Regions from separate parts of the Cobetia sp. AM6 genome, predicted to be linked through region 3. Evidence: predicted binding sites of a transcription regulator. Region 3 holds the regulator's gene; each other region holds the start of a gene.
What was found. The regulator sigma-54, encoded in region 3, starts transcription at its own class of promoters, with help from an activator protein. The targets are predictions, from matches to a motif close to TGGCACNNNNNTTGCTNT.
Positions count from the first base shown of each region.

Region 1: CLAM6_RS08340 (DUF3305 domain-containing protein) is a predicted target of sigma-54. The motif match lies at 3,377-3,394, and genes of this name have one in related genera.
Region 2: CLAM6_RS02165 (NarK family nitrate/nitrite MFS transporter) is a predicted target of sigma-54. The motif match lies at 1,093-1,110, and genes of this name have one in related genera.

Region 1 covers NZ_AP021868.1:1,951,438-1,955,914, forward strand. The annotation lists gene CLAM6_RS08330 (4Fe-4S dicluster domain-containing protein) at 1-1,494, opposite strand, end outside; gene CLAM6_RS08335 (DUF3306 domain-containing protein) at 1,975-2,760, opposite strand; gene CLAM6_RS08340 (DUF3305 domain-containing protein) at 2,757-3,314, opposite strand; gene CLAM6_RS08345 (formate dehydrogenase accessory sulfurtransferase FdhD) at 3,523-4,458, shown strand; gene CLAM6_RS08350 (helix-turn-helix transcriptional regulator) at 4,458-4,477, shown strand, end outside.
Region 2 covers NZ_AP021868.1:473,791-478,267, forward strand. The annotation lists gene CLAM6_RS02165 (NarK family nitrate/nitrite MFS transporter) at 1-865, opposite strand, end outside; gene CLAM6_RS02170 (ANTAR domain-containing response regulator) at 1,417-1,992, shown strand; gene CLAM6_RS02175 (CmpA/NrtA family ABC transporter substrate-binding protein) at 2,043-3,251, shown strand; gene CLAM6_RS02180 (TetR/AcrR family transcriptional regulator) at 3,422-4,042, shown strand; gene preA (NAD-dependent dihydropyrimidine dehydrogenase subunit PreA) at 4,204-4,477, opposite strand, start outside.
Region 3 covers NZ_AP021868.1:836,330-840,806, reverse strand. The annotation lists gene lptC (LPS export ABC transporter periplasmic protein LptC) at 1-261, shown strand, start outside; gene lptA (lipopolysaccharide transport periplasmic protein LptA) at 370-948, shown strand; gene lptB (LPS export ABC transporter ATP-binding protein) at 952-1,692, shown strand; gene CLAM6_RS03560 (RNA polymerase factor sigma-54) at 1,926-3,374, shown strand; gene hpf (ribosome hibernation-promoting factor, HPF/YfiA family) at 4,035-4,343, shown strand; gene CLAM6_RS03550 (PTS sugar transporter subunit IIA) at 4,353-4,477, shown strand, end outside.

The DNA.
Region 1 (4,477 bases), 1.1 Mb from region 3:
CACGCCGAAGGGCGCGCCTGTCGGCACGGCGACGCTGTCCTGCGCCAGGTCCGCGACCGACAGGGTCGCCAGGTGATCGAGCACCCGATTGAGGCGTTCGCGCTTGCCGGGGCGTGCCTGCGGCTGACCCAGCAGCCAGTCACGGGCGATCGGCTGGCTGGGCTGCTGCTCTTCTTCACTGTCCGCGCCCGGTGCCAGAGCGACACACAGCGGCGTGATCAGGGGTAGGGCTTCAGTCTCGTAGCTATCCATTTGTGGCAGGGGGGATGGCAAAGAGACGAAGCGAATGCGCGGCTCGCCACTGTCCGCATTGGCAAGCCCCATGCTGTCGAGCAGGGTCAGTGCCAGGCGACGTTCGCTATCGAGCTGCTGGTGCTGGCCTGCGGGCAGGTCGTGGGGCAGTTCGACGATGACCTGCGTCGCGCCGAGTGCGAGAGCGGCCAGCCACTCGTCGTGCCCGGTGGCGGAGATTTCCTCGAGGGTGATATCGAGGCAGCGCTCTTGGTCGACACTCGCCAGGGCAGTCTGCGAGGCAGGGGATTGCTCCAGGCGATAGCGCAGCAGCGGGTAGAGGCCACCGCCATCCTGATAGCGCTCCAGCAGGCGCTGGATCTGCTCCATGCGCTGCTCGGCCGGGGGCTGGGTGAAGCTCAGCGCGCCGGTCGGGCAGGCGCTGACGCAGCTGGCCGCGCCGTGGCACAGGTAAGGGTCGATCTCGATATGCGCATTGCGACGACCGGCCACCGAGAAGATGGCATCGGCGCTGCACGACGACAGGCAACGCGTACAGCCGATATTGCCGGCACTGGAGTGCGCGCAGGTATCGAGATTGACGGTCACGTAATTCGGTTTGTCGAAGTTGCCGATCAGACCCGCGAACTGCATGGCCCAGGCGGTCAGCTGTGACAGTGATTCCTGAGAGGCCTCAGCATCGGCGACCAGCTGATCCAGCTCGGCGATGACGTCCGCGCCGGCTTGCAGATAGCCGGGCGGTGGCAGTTCCGCCTGGTTGAGCGGCTGGCTGGACAGGTCGGCGATCAGGTCGAAATGGGTCGCGCTGCCAGCACCTTGCGGCACCAGCGCGGCAGCCAGATTGACGCCATCACTGGCAAGGCTGAACTGGCCGAGGTGACCGCTCAGCGCGAGCATGTCACGCGGGGCACTGTGCACAGGCAGCGACTCACTGGCGGCGAGATGCTGTTCATCCATCGTCACCAGCGCACTGTTGTCCTGCTCACTGATCAATAGTGCCAGCGGCAGCTGAGCGGTGGCCGGCAGGCGGGACAGCAGACTCGCCAGTGCTCGCACTCGTGCTTCGCTGCCGATGATCACGGTGCGTCCCTGACTGTGATAGCGGATGGGGGCGCTACCGGCATCCGTCGCCAACAGCGGCAGACTTGAGGCAGGCGAGCCACCCATGGCGGATGACAGGGCGCGTTGGCGTGCTTGTTGATTGAGGGCGCGCTGAGCGCTCTCGAGGCTTGAGCTGAGCATCCTCATCCTTATTCGGTCGTGGCGGACCTTGCATGCAAGCTGCCGTCAGGTGGCAGGCGGATGATGCAGGTCCCGGTCGTCGCTGATTCTCGCGGTCTCTCGCGGTCAGAGCCGGGTCGGCGATCGACAGTCGTTCAGTGGGGGATTCATGACAGGCCAACCATCTTTGCATGCTGTTGATGACATTGCCGTTTTCACGCCCGGCGAGAAGAGGGGCGCGGTCAGGTCGCGCAGGCACTCATCAGCGCAGGCGGTTGACGCCAGTCATCATCTTCAAGGGTTGGCATGTCATGCTGAATCTTGCATGTGCGTTGCAGTCAGTGCGCCTTGATGAGGCGCGTCAGGGTGACCCATGAGGCATCAGGATGACCTCGGTCAGACGTATCCGGCTTACTCGTGGGCCATAATGACGCATGTTGATTGTGCGGCGCGTCATCCTGACGCCCTGGCGCTGGAGGCGTCTGTGGGGCCAGCCCCGGCTCACGGCTTGTGGCGGACGCCGCCGACATCATCTGACGCGGGAGCTGGCTCGCGCGAGTCTTCTGCTCGTATCGCTTGCGGGTCAGGCGACTCGACTATCTCGTCGCTGGGCGTCGCGTGTGACTCGCCCACTGGCGCCTCACCGTCAGGCGCCTGCTCAGCGATCTGGTCGTCTGTCTCCTGCGCCGTATCCGCCTGGGGTGTCTCGCTTGCCTCACCGAGCTTTTCCAGGCCTTCTTCGACCTTGCGGGTCCAGCTGCGCAGCGTGTCGGCGACACCTTCGGCGAGCGGGCGCATCTGGGAGAAGTCCTGGTCGTAGTCATCCAGCCCATCGCGCACCGAGTGCTCGCCCCCCATGAAGATGCGTCGCAGCGCACGCTGGCGTAGCGCCGGGTCCACGCCGCTCTGCATGAAGGCGCTGATGTCGGCGTCTGGGGTCAGGGTGTCCGGGTCTGGCAGCTCGATGACTGGCACTTCAGCGTTGTCAGCGTCTGCTGCCTGCTGATCGCTCTCGGCGGTTGCCTGCTCTGCTGCCTGCTCTGCTGCCGAGGAGGGGCTATCGCCGCTCAGGGATTCGTGCTGCGAGCCGCGCGCTGCAGGGGTGTCAGCGCTACTTTCAGAGGCGACTCCCACCTGTGACGGCGGAAGGCTGTCGGCTTTACTCACCTCGGTGCTGTCCGGCTGTGACAGTTGGTCTTCACGGCGGCTGTCGCCTTGCTTGCGGCGTGACCAGCGCGAGAACAGGCCTTCATGGGCAGGGCTTGCGTTGTCGTCGTGCTGGCTCATGACGTGCTTTCCGTACCATCACCGGGCTGATGAGTCTTGTTGGGCGTCACGGCGTGCTGCTCTGCCTGACTGGCGCGCCCGGCGCCCTTGCGTTTCTTCTTCTTGCCTTCGTCGAGTCGTTCGCCGTGACGCGCGAGGTAGGCTTCCAGCCACACCATCAAGGCCGGGGGCATCGGCACATCCAGCACCAGCTGGTCGCCATCCATCCAATGCGATGCTACCTCCTGACAGGCCGTCACCACGCGGGGCTGCATGCCGTCGGCTTCACGCTCATCGCATTGGACGAACAGGCGCGGCTGCTCGCAGCGCAGGTTGTAGCGGTAATCGGTGCGCTCGGTGAGGTGAAGCTGCAGCGGCAGGATGCGGCGATGCGCTACTTCATCAGCGGCGGCAGGCTCCGCTACGTGCGATTCCGTCTCTGGCGTTGCAGAGGGCGAGAGGTCGGCAATCCGCCAGGTGTCGATGCTGAAACGCCCCAGTTTCTGCGTGGTGGGCGCCAGGGTGACGCTCAACCAGCGGGTGTCGTCACTGCGGGGAGGGATGGATTCAGACATGGCTTCCTTGTTCACTGCTGTACCCGCAAGCGGGTCTGAAAAGAATGCTGCGATGGTGCTGGTGTGCAAGATACATGCCGGCGCATGCGATATCAGGGTTACCGTCAGTCAGTGCGGGGACAGCTCTGCCATCAGACTGGTACTCTACGGCGATTCAGCGCAAGAATTGCCATTCCAACCGGCTCGATCAGGGAGACCCGAGTTCATGATGCCCTCTGCACGGCCAGCGATCAGTCGCGCCACACTACCCACTACGCTGGACATCGAAGTCATGGATGAGCGCGGTGAGCGCCATCAGCAGTCCATTGCCGCCGAGCGCTCGCTGACCATCTATCTCAATCGTCGCGAGATCGTCACCTTGATGACCCTGGGTGCCGAACCTGAGGCGCTGGTGGCCGGTTATCTGCGCAATCAGGGACTGCTGGGTGAGCTTGAGGACCTCGAAGCGCTGCAGGTGGATTGGGAAGTCGAGAGCGCCTCGGTGGTGACGCGTCATCTACCCGAGGATATCGAGCAGCGCCTCGGCAAGCGCACCGTGACTACCGGCTGTGGGCAGGGCACGGTATTCGGCAATCTGCTGGAGCGCCAATCACTGGCTGCGCTGGATGCAGGCCCCTTCAGTCAGGCCCTGTTGTATCGCCTGCTGGAGGCGCTGGCGGCGCACAACGCGACTTATCGCAAGGCCGGCGCGGTTCACGGCTGCGCCCTGTGTCGGGATGATGAAGTGCTGGCGTTCATCGAGGATGTCGGCCGCCACAACGCCGTCGATACGCTGGCGGGGCTGAGCTGGTTGGCGCCCCTGAGTGATGATGCCAGTGATTATCAGGGGGCCAACATCTTCTACACTACCGGTCGTCTGACTTCCGAGATGGTACTGAAGGTGGCTCAGGCGGGGATCTCGGTGCTGGTCTCGCGTTCCGGCGTCACGCAGAAGGGAGTGGAGCTGGCGGAACGCTTTGGCGTGCTGTTGATCGCGCGCGCCAAGGGGCGCCACTTCCAGGCGGTGGACCCTGCCGGGCGGCTGGTGCTGGATGCCATCCCGCCGCTGCGTGCCGGCGACGCTCTCAAATCATCGCGCCATGACGCGTCAGGCAAGCCATCTTCAGCAGATGGCGCAGCCGGACATGACAAGGGGGCGCAGTGATGAGTCGTCTTTCTTCGCC
Region 2 (4,477 bases), 360 kb from region 3:
TCAGGCCGAACAGCCCCGCGATGAGACCGGCGGTGGCGAGGTCGAGATCGAAGTGATCGAAGAAGTAGATGGCGGCGACGTTGTTGATGGTCAGCTCGACCCCGAAACAGGCGCCATAGACGAGGAAGAGGGCCCAGACGCGAATGTCGCGTGCCGCCGCGCCGAAGGTGGCGCGCATGCTGTATTCCTTCTCGGCCTTGGGCAGCTCACCACGCTCACGCAGCTCGCTGAAGTTGCCGTCCGGTGCATCCTGGGTGAAGAAGTAGTAGGCGATACCGGTCAGGAACAGCACGATGCCCGGCACGACCATCGCCAGACGCCAGCCCAGGGTCTGCTCGACGCCCAGCATCAGCAGGCCGGCCATCACCAGCGGCATCAGCATCTGGGTGGTGCCGCCGCCCAGGTTGCCCCAGCCCGCGGTGGTGGCGTTGGCGGTGCCGACCACGTTGGGGCCGAACATCACGGAGGTGTGGTACTGGGTGATGACGAAGGAAGCGCCGATGGCACCGATGGCCAGACGGGCCAGAAAGAAGGATTCGAAGCTGTCGGCGAAGCCGATGCACATCACCGGCAGCGAGCCGAGGCACAAGAGCCAGGTGTAGGCCTTGCGTGGCCCGATGCGATCACACAGCACGCCGATGGCGAGGCGCACGATCACCGTGATGGCGACGGAGGCGATGATGGTGTTGCCGATCTGGGTCTTGGTCAGGCCGAGGTCGTCACGTACCACGGCCATCAGCGGCGCGATGCCGAACCAGCCGAAGAAGCAGACGTGGAAGGCGAACCACGACATGTGGAAAGCGCGCATTTGCGGGGTGTTGAAGCTGAACAGCCGGATGCGGCTGGCCTTGTTGCGGATATCCATGAGTGGGCTCCTGATTCAGCGTCGGTGCCGGGCACGAAGTCAGGTGTGCTCGGCGAGTGGTCGAACGGCTGTGAATGAACGACAGCAAGGGCGCCTCGTCATTGAGGGGCCTGGTTCGACGCACTCGTACTCCGAAGAGCCTGGTCCACGTCATGGATAGCGATGGCAGCAGTCGGTGATGCCATGGTTGCCGGCAGCAGAGCGTCTGTGCGGCAAGTGACAGGAACAAAGCAAGTAGCGCGCCAGTTGCGGGGGTGTGGGCGGGACAAGTCCCAGAAGATCAATGGCTTGGCGAGGACAATAGGTTGGCACGTGCAGGCGGTGTCTAGGGCTGGGTGCGCGCTGGCGGTGCGTCAGCAAGGCGCGAGGTACCAGTCTGGCGCACGAAGATGGCGCTGGGAGGGTCGGCAAGGCGCATGCCTCATTGCAGTGCAGCGACGCTTTCGGCTCGGCCGCTCTGAAGGCCTTTAACCGCAGGGTTGCACCAGATTGCGGCACGAATCCTGCTTGGGTGTACGGCAAGTCTCATGCCCGACCCAAGGAAACCTGACATGCCCGTGACCGTGCTGATCGTCGATGTCCGCAGTGAGCGCTCCGCCGCGCTGGAGCAGGCGCTATTGAGCGCCGGCTTCGAGGTGGCGCTGCGCGTTGACGAGCACGAGGACCTGCACGCGCTGGTCGAGCAGCATCAGCCCGATGCGGTGATCATCGACGCCGACCTGCCCAGCCGCGACACCCTGGAGCATCTCGGCCAGCTGGGGCGACGCTATCCCAAGCCGATGATCATGCTGGCCAGTGAAGATGCCCCGGACCTCGTGCGTGAGGCGGCAGGCGCCGGTGTCTCGGCCTATGTGGTGGACCACGTTATACCAGCGATGGTGCGCAGCATGGTCGAGGTCGCCATCACCAGCTTCGAGGCGCACCGTGCGCTCAAGGGGGAGCTCAACCGTACCCAGACCACATTGGTGCAGCGGCGCAGCGTCGATCGCGCCAAGGCCGTGGTGATGGAGACGCGCGGGCTCAGTGAAGATGCCGCCTACCAATACCTGCGCAAGACCGCCATGAACCGGCGCCTGGCCCTGCATGAGCTGGCCGATGAGCTGCTCAAGGCCGCGCGTCGGCGCTGAGCCGGTCGCCGTACTGTCCTTCTCTCTCGATCGTTCAAGAGGTGTGCGTGATGCCCACAGATGTACCCCTGAATGGCCATCAGCTGACGCTGGGCCTGATGCCACTCAATGATGCCGCGCCCTTCGTGGTCGCTGAGCAGTTGGGGCTTTTCCGCGAGGAAGGGCTGGCGGTGACACTCAAGTGGCAACCTTCGTGGGCGGCGTTGCGTGATGACCTGCAGACCGGCGTGTTGCAGGGCGCGCAGATGTTGGCGCTGATGCCGCTGACCTCCACCCTGGGCCTGGATGGCCGCGCCACGCCGGTGATCAGTGCCATGACGCTCAATCTGGGCGGCAACTCCATCACGCTGTCGCGCGCGCTGATGGCCGCCCTCGGCGAGGACGGCCACGACCTCTCCAGTCCGTTGCAGGTCGCGAAGGCGCTGGCGGCGCATATGCGCGAGCGCAAGCAGCGCGGTGAGCCGCTGCTCAAGCTGGCCAGCGTGCATCCGTTCTCTTCGCATCGCTATCTGTTGCGCTACTGGCTGGCGGCGGGCGGCATCAATCCGGACCGCGACGTCGAGATGCGCGCCGTGGCACCGCCGCTGATGGCCGCGCAGCTGGCCAGCGGTGCGCTGGACGGCTTCTGTGTCGGAGAGCCCTGGAACAGCCTGGCAGCGGCGCAGGGGATGGGGCAGGTGGTGGCGGGCAGTCACGATATCTGGCGCTTCGGGCAGGAAAAGGTGCTGGGCGTGCGCGAGGACTGGGCGGAGCAGCATCCGCTGGCGCATCAGGCGCTGATTCGCGCGCTGCTCAATGCCTGCGCCTGGCTGGATCGCCCCGGCAATCGGGCCAGAGCCGCCGAGTGGCTGCATGACGAGGGCATGCCGGAGGTGCCGATGAGCGTGGTGACGCGCGGACTGGAAGATGTCGATGTCGAGCAGTCGGTGGACGACTTCCAGCAGCACAATCCCGGCTGGACCATCTTCCATCGCTACGCGGCCAACTTCCCGTGGCGTTCCCAGACGCGCTGGTATGCCGCCCAGATGCAGCGCTGGGGGCATCTCGAGGGCATCAGCGACAATGATCTCGAAGCGACCTTGGCGCGCTGTGTGCGTCCGGACCTCTACCGCACGGCGGCCCGCAAGCTGGGCATGGTGGTACCGGTGGCGGATGAGCGCAGTGAAGGCACGCATCCGGCGCCCTGGTGGCTGAGCGGTGAGGCGGGCCAGGTGCCGATGCCGGCGGATGGCTTCATCGATGGTGCGGTCTTCGAGTGATGTCGCGGGCGCGGTCCTTGCCGATCCGCGCTGGCGCGGGATTGCACAGCACTTGTAGATAAGTCGCCATCTCCTTTGCCGGATGACAGGGCAAACCTGACGGCTCAGACATGTTGGCAGTGCGGTTGTGATATTCTCATCGCACTGCCAGCACCGCGTCAGGGGATCGCATGACCACTCGCAAGTCTCAGATTCGCAAGGATAATGTCGGCCGCATCCTGCTCGCCGCCGAAAAGATCTTCGCTCTCAAGGGCTATGTCGGCGCCAGCATGGTCGATATTGCCGCCGAGGTAGAGCTGCCCAAGTCCAATCTGCATTACTACTTCAGCACCAAGGAAGCGCTGTATCGCGCGGTGCTCGATGGCCTGCTGGCGCTGTGGAAGGAAGATGCGCTGTGCTTCGAGGCCTACGACGACCCGCAGCTGGTGCTCTCCACCTACATTCGCGCCAAGATGATGCACTCGCGCCAGCGCCCCTATGGCTCCAAGGTGTGGGCCAGCGAGATCATGCAGGGTGCGCCGGTGCTGGGCGAAGAGCTGACGGTGTGGCTCGACGAGTGGGCCGAGATGAAGAAGTCACGTCTGCGCCAGTGGATCGGCGAGGGCCGCATCGACAACGTCGATGCCTCCGCCTACCTGTACATGATCTGGGCCAGCACTCAGCATTACGCCGACTTCGATCACCAGATCGCGGTGCTCAATCAGGGCAAGGCGCTGAGTGATCGGGAATTCGAGCAGGCGGTGCAGAACGTGACGCGGGTGCTGCTGAAGGGCGTCGGTTTGTCCGCCTGAGTCAGCAGTTGACTCCATGATTTCATTGTCCTTAAGCTAATCATGGTCATCGTTGATTGGTCATCAAGACAATGAAGAAGGGGCTGCCATTGCTGGCAGCCCCTTTTTTTGGTTCCCATCTATTGCTACCTGCGCCCCGGGATCAGAGGAGCACCAGACGATCAGGCCGCGCGATGCGGATTGCGTGGGTCCTCCATCCAGTTCATGTACGGCTTGCCGGTGTCCTGCACTTCCATGGTGATGCAGTCCTCGACCGGGCAGGTGATCTCGCACAGGTTGCAGCCCACGCAGTCGGCGTCCTTTACCTCATAGCGGGCGGTGCCGTTGTCCTTGGCCAGATGCATGATGGCCTGGTGCGAGGTGTCCTCGCAGGCGATATAGCAGCGTCCGCAGCCGATGCACTTGTCCTGGTCGATGCGGGCGATCACCTGATAG
Region 3 (4,477 bases):
GATCAGAATCGCGCCTGGAGTGACGTGCCGGTCGTGATCACCCAGAATGGCCAGCATGTCGAAAGCGACAGCTTCAGCGCCGACCTCTCACAGGATTCCGCCGTGCTGCAGGGCCGTGTTCGCAGCGTCCTGCAACCCGGCACAGGCCAGAGCGAGGCCAGCAAGGAAGCCGAGCGCATCGACTCGGGCGCCGACAGCACCACCTCCGATGATGGGCGCGTCAACAGCACCTTCGAGGCAGCGCCTGCCAGCGGTGAATGAACCCGCCGGGCTGGCCGTCACGCCATGACCCGCGCCGCAACACCTTCTTCTCTGCCGCTCGATGGCATCATTGCTCGGGCGGCGACCCCGTCATGCCAAGGAGCCACCATGACTTCCACGACTCGCAAGCCCTTGACGGCCTGTCGCCAGACCCTCAACAGCGGTGTCATGGCGCTCTGCCTGGCACTGGGCATGTCCACCTTCGCCCCGGCCGCCATGGCGCTGGACAGCGATGCCAGCCAGCCGATCAACATCGCCGCGGACGCCCTGTCGCTCGATGACAAGGCCGGGACCGCCACCTACACCGGCCAGGTGGAAATGCGCCAGGGCAGCATGAAACTCGATGCCAGCCGCGTCGATATCAGCCGCGCCGGCAGCGGCGAGATCTCGCTGGTCAAGGCCACCGGCAAGCGTGCCTACCTGGAACAGCAGCCCGCGCCCGACGAGAAGCTGGTCAAGGGCTGGGCCGACACCATCCGCTACCATGCGCTGGAGCGCCGCGTGGAGCTGGTCGGCAACGCGCGTCTCGAGAAAGGCGATGACACCTTCGAAGGCGGCTACGTGGAGTACTTCCTCGACAAGCGCCAGGTGAACGCCAACAACAGCAAGACGGCACAGCAGACCGAAGGCGGTCGCGTGCACATGACTCTGACGCCGCGCGGCGCCAATGCCAGCAAGGAAAACTGAGTCATGACTGCTGCTACTCCGCGTACGCTGAGCGCTCGCCATCTGGCCAAGGCCTACAAGGGCCGCAAGGTGGTCAAGGACATCTCGCTGGAGATCCGCCAAGGCGACATCGTCGGCCTGCTGGGCCCCAACGGCGCCGGCAAGACGACCTCGTTCTACATGATCGTCGGGCTGGTGCGCGCCGATGCCGGCAACGTCTCCATCGATGACAAGGACCTCTCCGCTGCCGCCATGCATCAGCGTGCACGCGCCGGCATCGGCTATCTGCCGCAGGAGGCGTCGATCTTCCGCAAGCTGTCGGTGGCCGACAACATCATGGCGATCCTGGAGACCCGCAAGGACCTGGATCGCAATGGCCGCAAGGCACGCCTTGAAGAGTTGCTCGAGGAATTCAGCATCACGCACATCCGCGCCAGCGCCGGCATGAGCCTGTCCGGCGGCGAGCGTCGACGGGTCGAGATCGCCCGTGCACTGGCCACCGAGCCGGACTTCGTACTGCTCGATGAGCCCTTCGCCGGCGTCGACCCCATCTCGGTGGGCGAGATCAAGAGCATCGTGCGCCAACTGCGCGATCGTGGCATCGGCGTGCTGATCACCGACCACAACGTGCGCGAGACACTCGATATCTGTGACACCGCCTATATCGTCGGCGATGGCCAGATCATCGCCCACGGTGATGCGGACTCCATCCTGGCCAACCAGCAGGTGCGCGACGTCTACCTGGGCCACGAGTTCACGCTCTAGGGTCAGCGGCTGCGCTGAGCCCACCGGAGGCGAAAGCTTCAAAAGCCGCTGCGTGATTTTATCGCGTAGCGGCTTTTTCATGTCTGACATCAGACGCATGCATGACGTCCATACCACCTTGGTGGAAACATGGCATGCAAGTTGCTTGAATATTCACGACAACCTCTTGTCAGTGCCCCGAGTCACGGTATAGCGTAGTAAGCACGTTCCTTTGCCGTGAATTGACTGACTCCATGAAACCCACCCTGCAACTCCGCCTCGGCACCTCGCTGACCATGACGCCGCAGCTCCAGCAAGCGATCCAGCTGCTGCAGCTGTCGACGCTCGACCTGCGTCAGGAGATTCAGCAAGCCCTCGAGTCCAACCCCATGTTGGAGCTCGACGAGGACTACGAGTCGCTGGATGTCGTCGAGACACAGGATTCGAGCGAGATCTCCACTGCCGACTCCTCGAGCGAGATTCCCGAGGAATACCCCCTCGACAGTGACTGGTCGGACCTCTACCAGGACCACGCCGGTAGCCTGACCAGCTCCGGCAGTGGCAGCGGGAGTGAAGAAGGGCCGGACTTCGATCGCAATACCAGTGTCGAGAGCCTGCAGGACCACCTGCGCTGGCAGCTGGCGATGACCGACCTCGATGGCCGTGAACGCCAGATGGCGGAGAGCCTGATCGATGCCGTCGACGGTGCCGGCTATCTGAGTCTGTCACTCGATGAGCTGGTCGATGGCCTGCGCGGCCAGGGCCTGCCCGGCCTCAAGGCCTCCGAGCTCGAGCAGGTATTGTTGCGTCTGCAGCAGTTCGACCCGACCGGCGTCTTCGCCCGTGATCTGCGCGAATGCCTGCTGCTGCAACTGGCACTGCTGCCGGATGATCTGCCGCTGCTGGCGCAGGCGCGCCGCCTGGTACGTCAATTCCTCGAGGCACTGGGCAACGATGACCGCAAGCTGCTCAAGCGCCGCCTGAGCCTTGATGATGACGAGCTGGACCACGTCATTCGCCTGGTGCGCGCGCTCGACCCGCGCCCGGCATCCGCCTGGGGCGAGCCCGCCAGCGATTACGTGATCCCTGATCTGCTGGTGCGCCATACCCGCCACGGCTGGCAGGTCGAGCTCAACCCGGAAGCGCTACCCAAGCTGCGCATCCAGCCGGAATACGCCGCGCTGATCAAGCGTGCCGACAAGTCCGCCGACAATACCTTCCTCAAGGACAACCTGCAGGAAGCCCGCTGGCTGATGAAGAGCCTGTCATCGCGCAATGACACCCTGCTCAAGGTCGGCCGCGAGATCATGGCGCGCCAGATCGACTTCCTCGAGCAAGGCGAGGAAGGCATGAAGCCGCTGATTCTGGCCAACATCGCCGAAGTGGTCGAGATGCACGAATCGACCATCTCGCGGGTCACGACCCAGAAGTACATCCACACCCCGCGCGGCGTCTTCGAGCTCAAGTTCTTCTTCTCGAGCCAGGTCGGTGGCAGCGGCAGTGGCGACGCCCACTCAAGCACCGCCATTCGTGCCCGCATCCGCAAGCTGATCGCGGAAGAGCCGGCCCGCAAGCCTCTCTCCGACTCACGGCTGGTCGATCTGCTCGCCAGCGATGGCATCGAGGTCGCACGCCGTACCGTGGCCAAGTATCGCGAAGCGATGGGCATCCCGTCCTCCAGCGAGCGCAAGCGTCTGGCCTGACCCGTCACCTGCGGCTGCCATGCCCTGCTCTCACCTCCACAATGGCAGCCGCCGCCAACCTCAAGCGCTGGATTTTCCGCTCATCAGCCTCTGACTTCGCGGGCAGCGGTGCGCCTGTCGCGCGCTCTGTCATCCCGTCAACCGCTCGTCAATTGCCCGTCATGGGCCATGACGGCGCGCAGGATGACGGTAAAAAACCGCCGTTCCGGCAGCGTCATTCACCGTCAATCGCATGTTTTTAAAGTCACTTTTGCGCGTATTGCACCTGGATGACACCCGGACAACCTCCCAAAACGCCGCTTGCTCCACTCAATCGAAGCGCCTGAAAGGCGACGTACATGCAGGGATTGGCGACGAAAACCCGCCTTCTTGCGCGTCTTTCACGCACCACCCACCAGACGTGCCCTTGAAGTCCACTCCGTTACCCCTCACTGAGTTGAAGACAAGCACTGAGCCACGATGCAGCGCAGCGTTGATCTTTGCGCAAAGCTTGGGCATTGTCGGTACAGACGCTCACGACATCTGACGCCACTGGCAAGGGTGCGAAAACATCGCCAGACGGTGGCCGTCAAGCCTGTTGCAGAGCGTCCGATCAGGGTTTGCTCGTAGTCAAAAAGGGTTACAATTGAATGGCAACCCGCTGGATAAAGGAGCGTGTCCATGCAAGTGAATATCACCGGGCATCATGTGGAACTTACCGATCCTCTCCGCGATTACGTCAACGAGAAGCTCGCTCGCCTCGAACGGCATTACGACAACATCACCAATGTTCAGGTGACACTGTCGATCGAGAAGGAGCGCCAGCAGGCTGCCTGCACCTTGCACGCGGCAGGCGCTGACCTCCACGCCCTGGCAGAAGACCCCAACATGTACGCTGCCATCGACGCGCTCGCCGACAAGCTGGATCGCCAGCTGGTCAAACACAAGGAAAAGTCCCAGGCTCGCTCTCAGGGCACCGGGACCCGTTGACCTTCAGCCATGACACTTGATCAGATCCTTCCCCCCGAGCGCACGCTTTACGGTGTCCCCGGGGGGAGCAAGAAGCGGGTGCTTGAATTCTTCAGCACCTTCATCGCACAGAACATTCCCAGCCTGGATAGCCA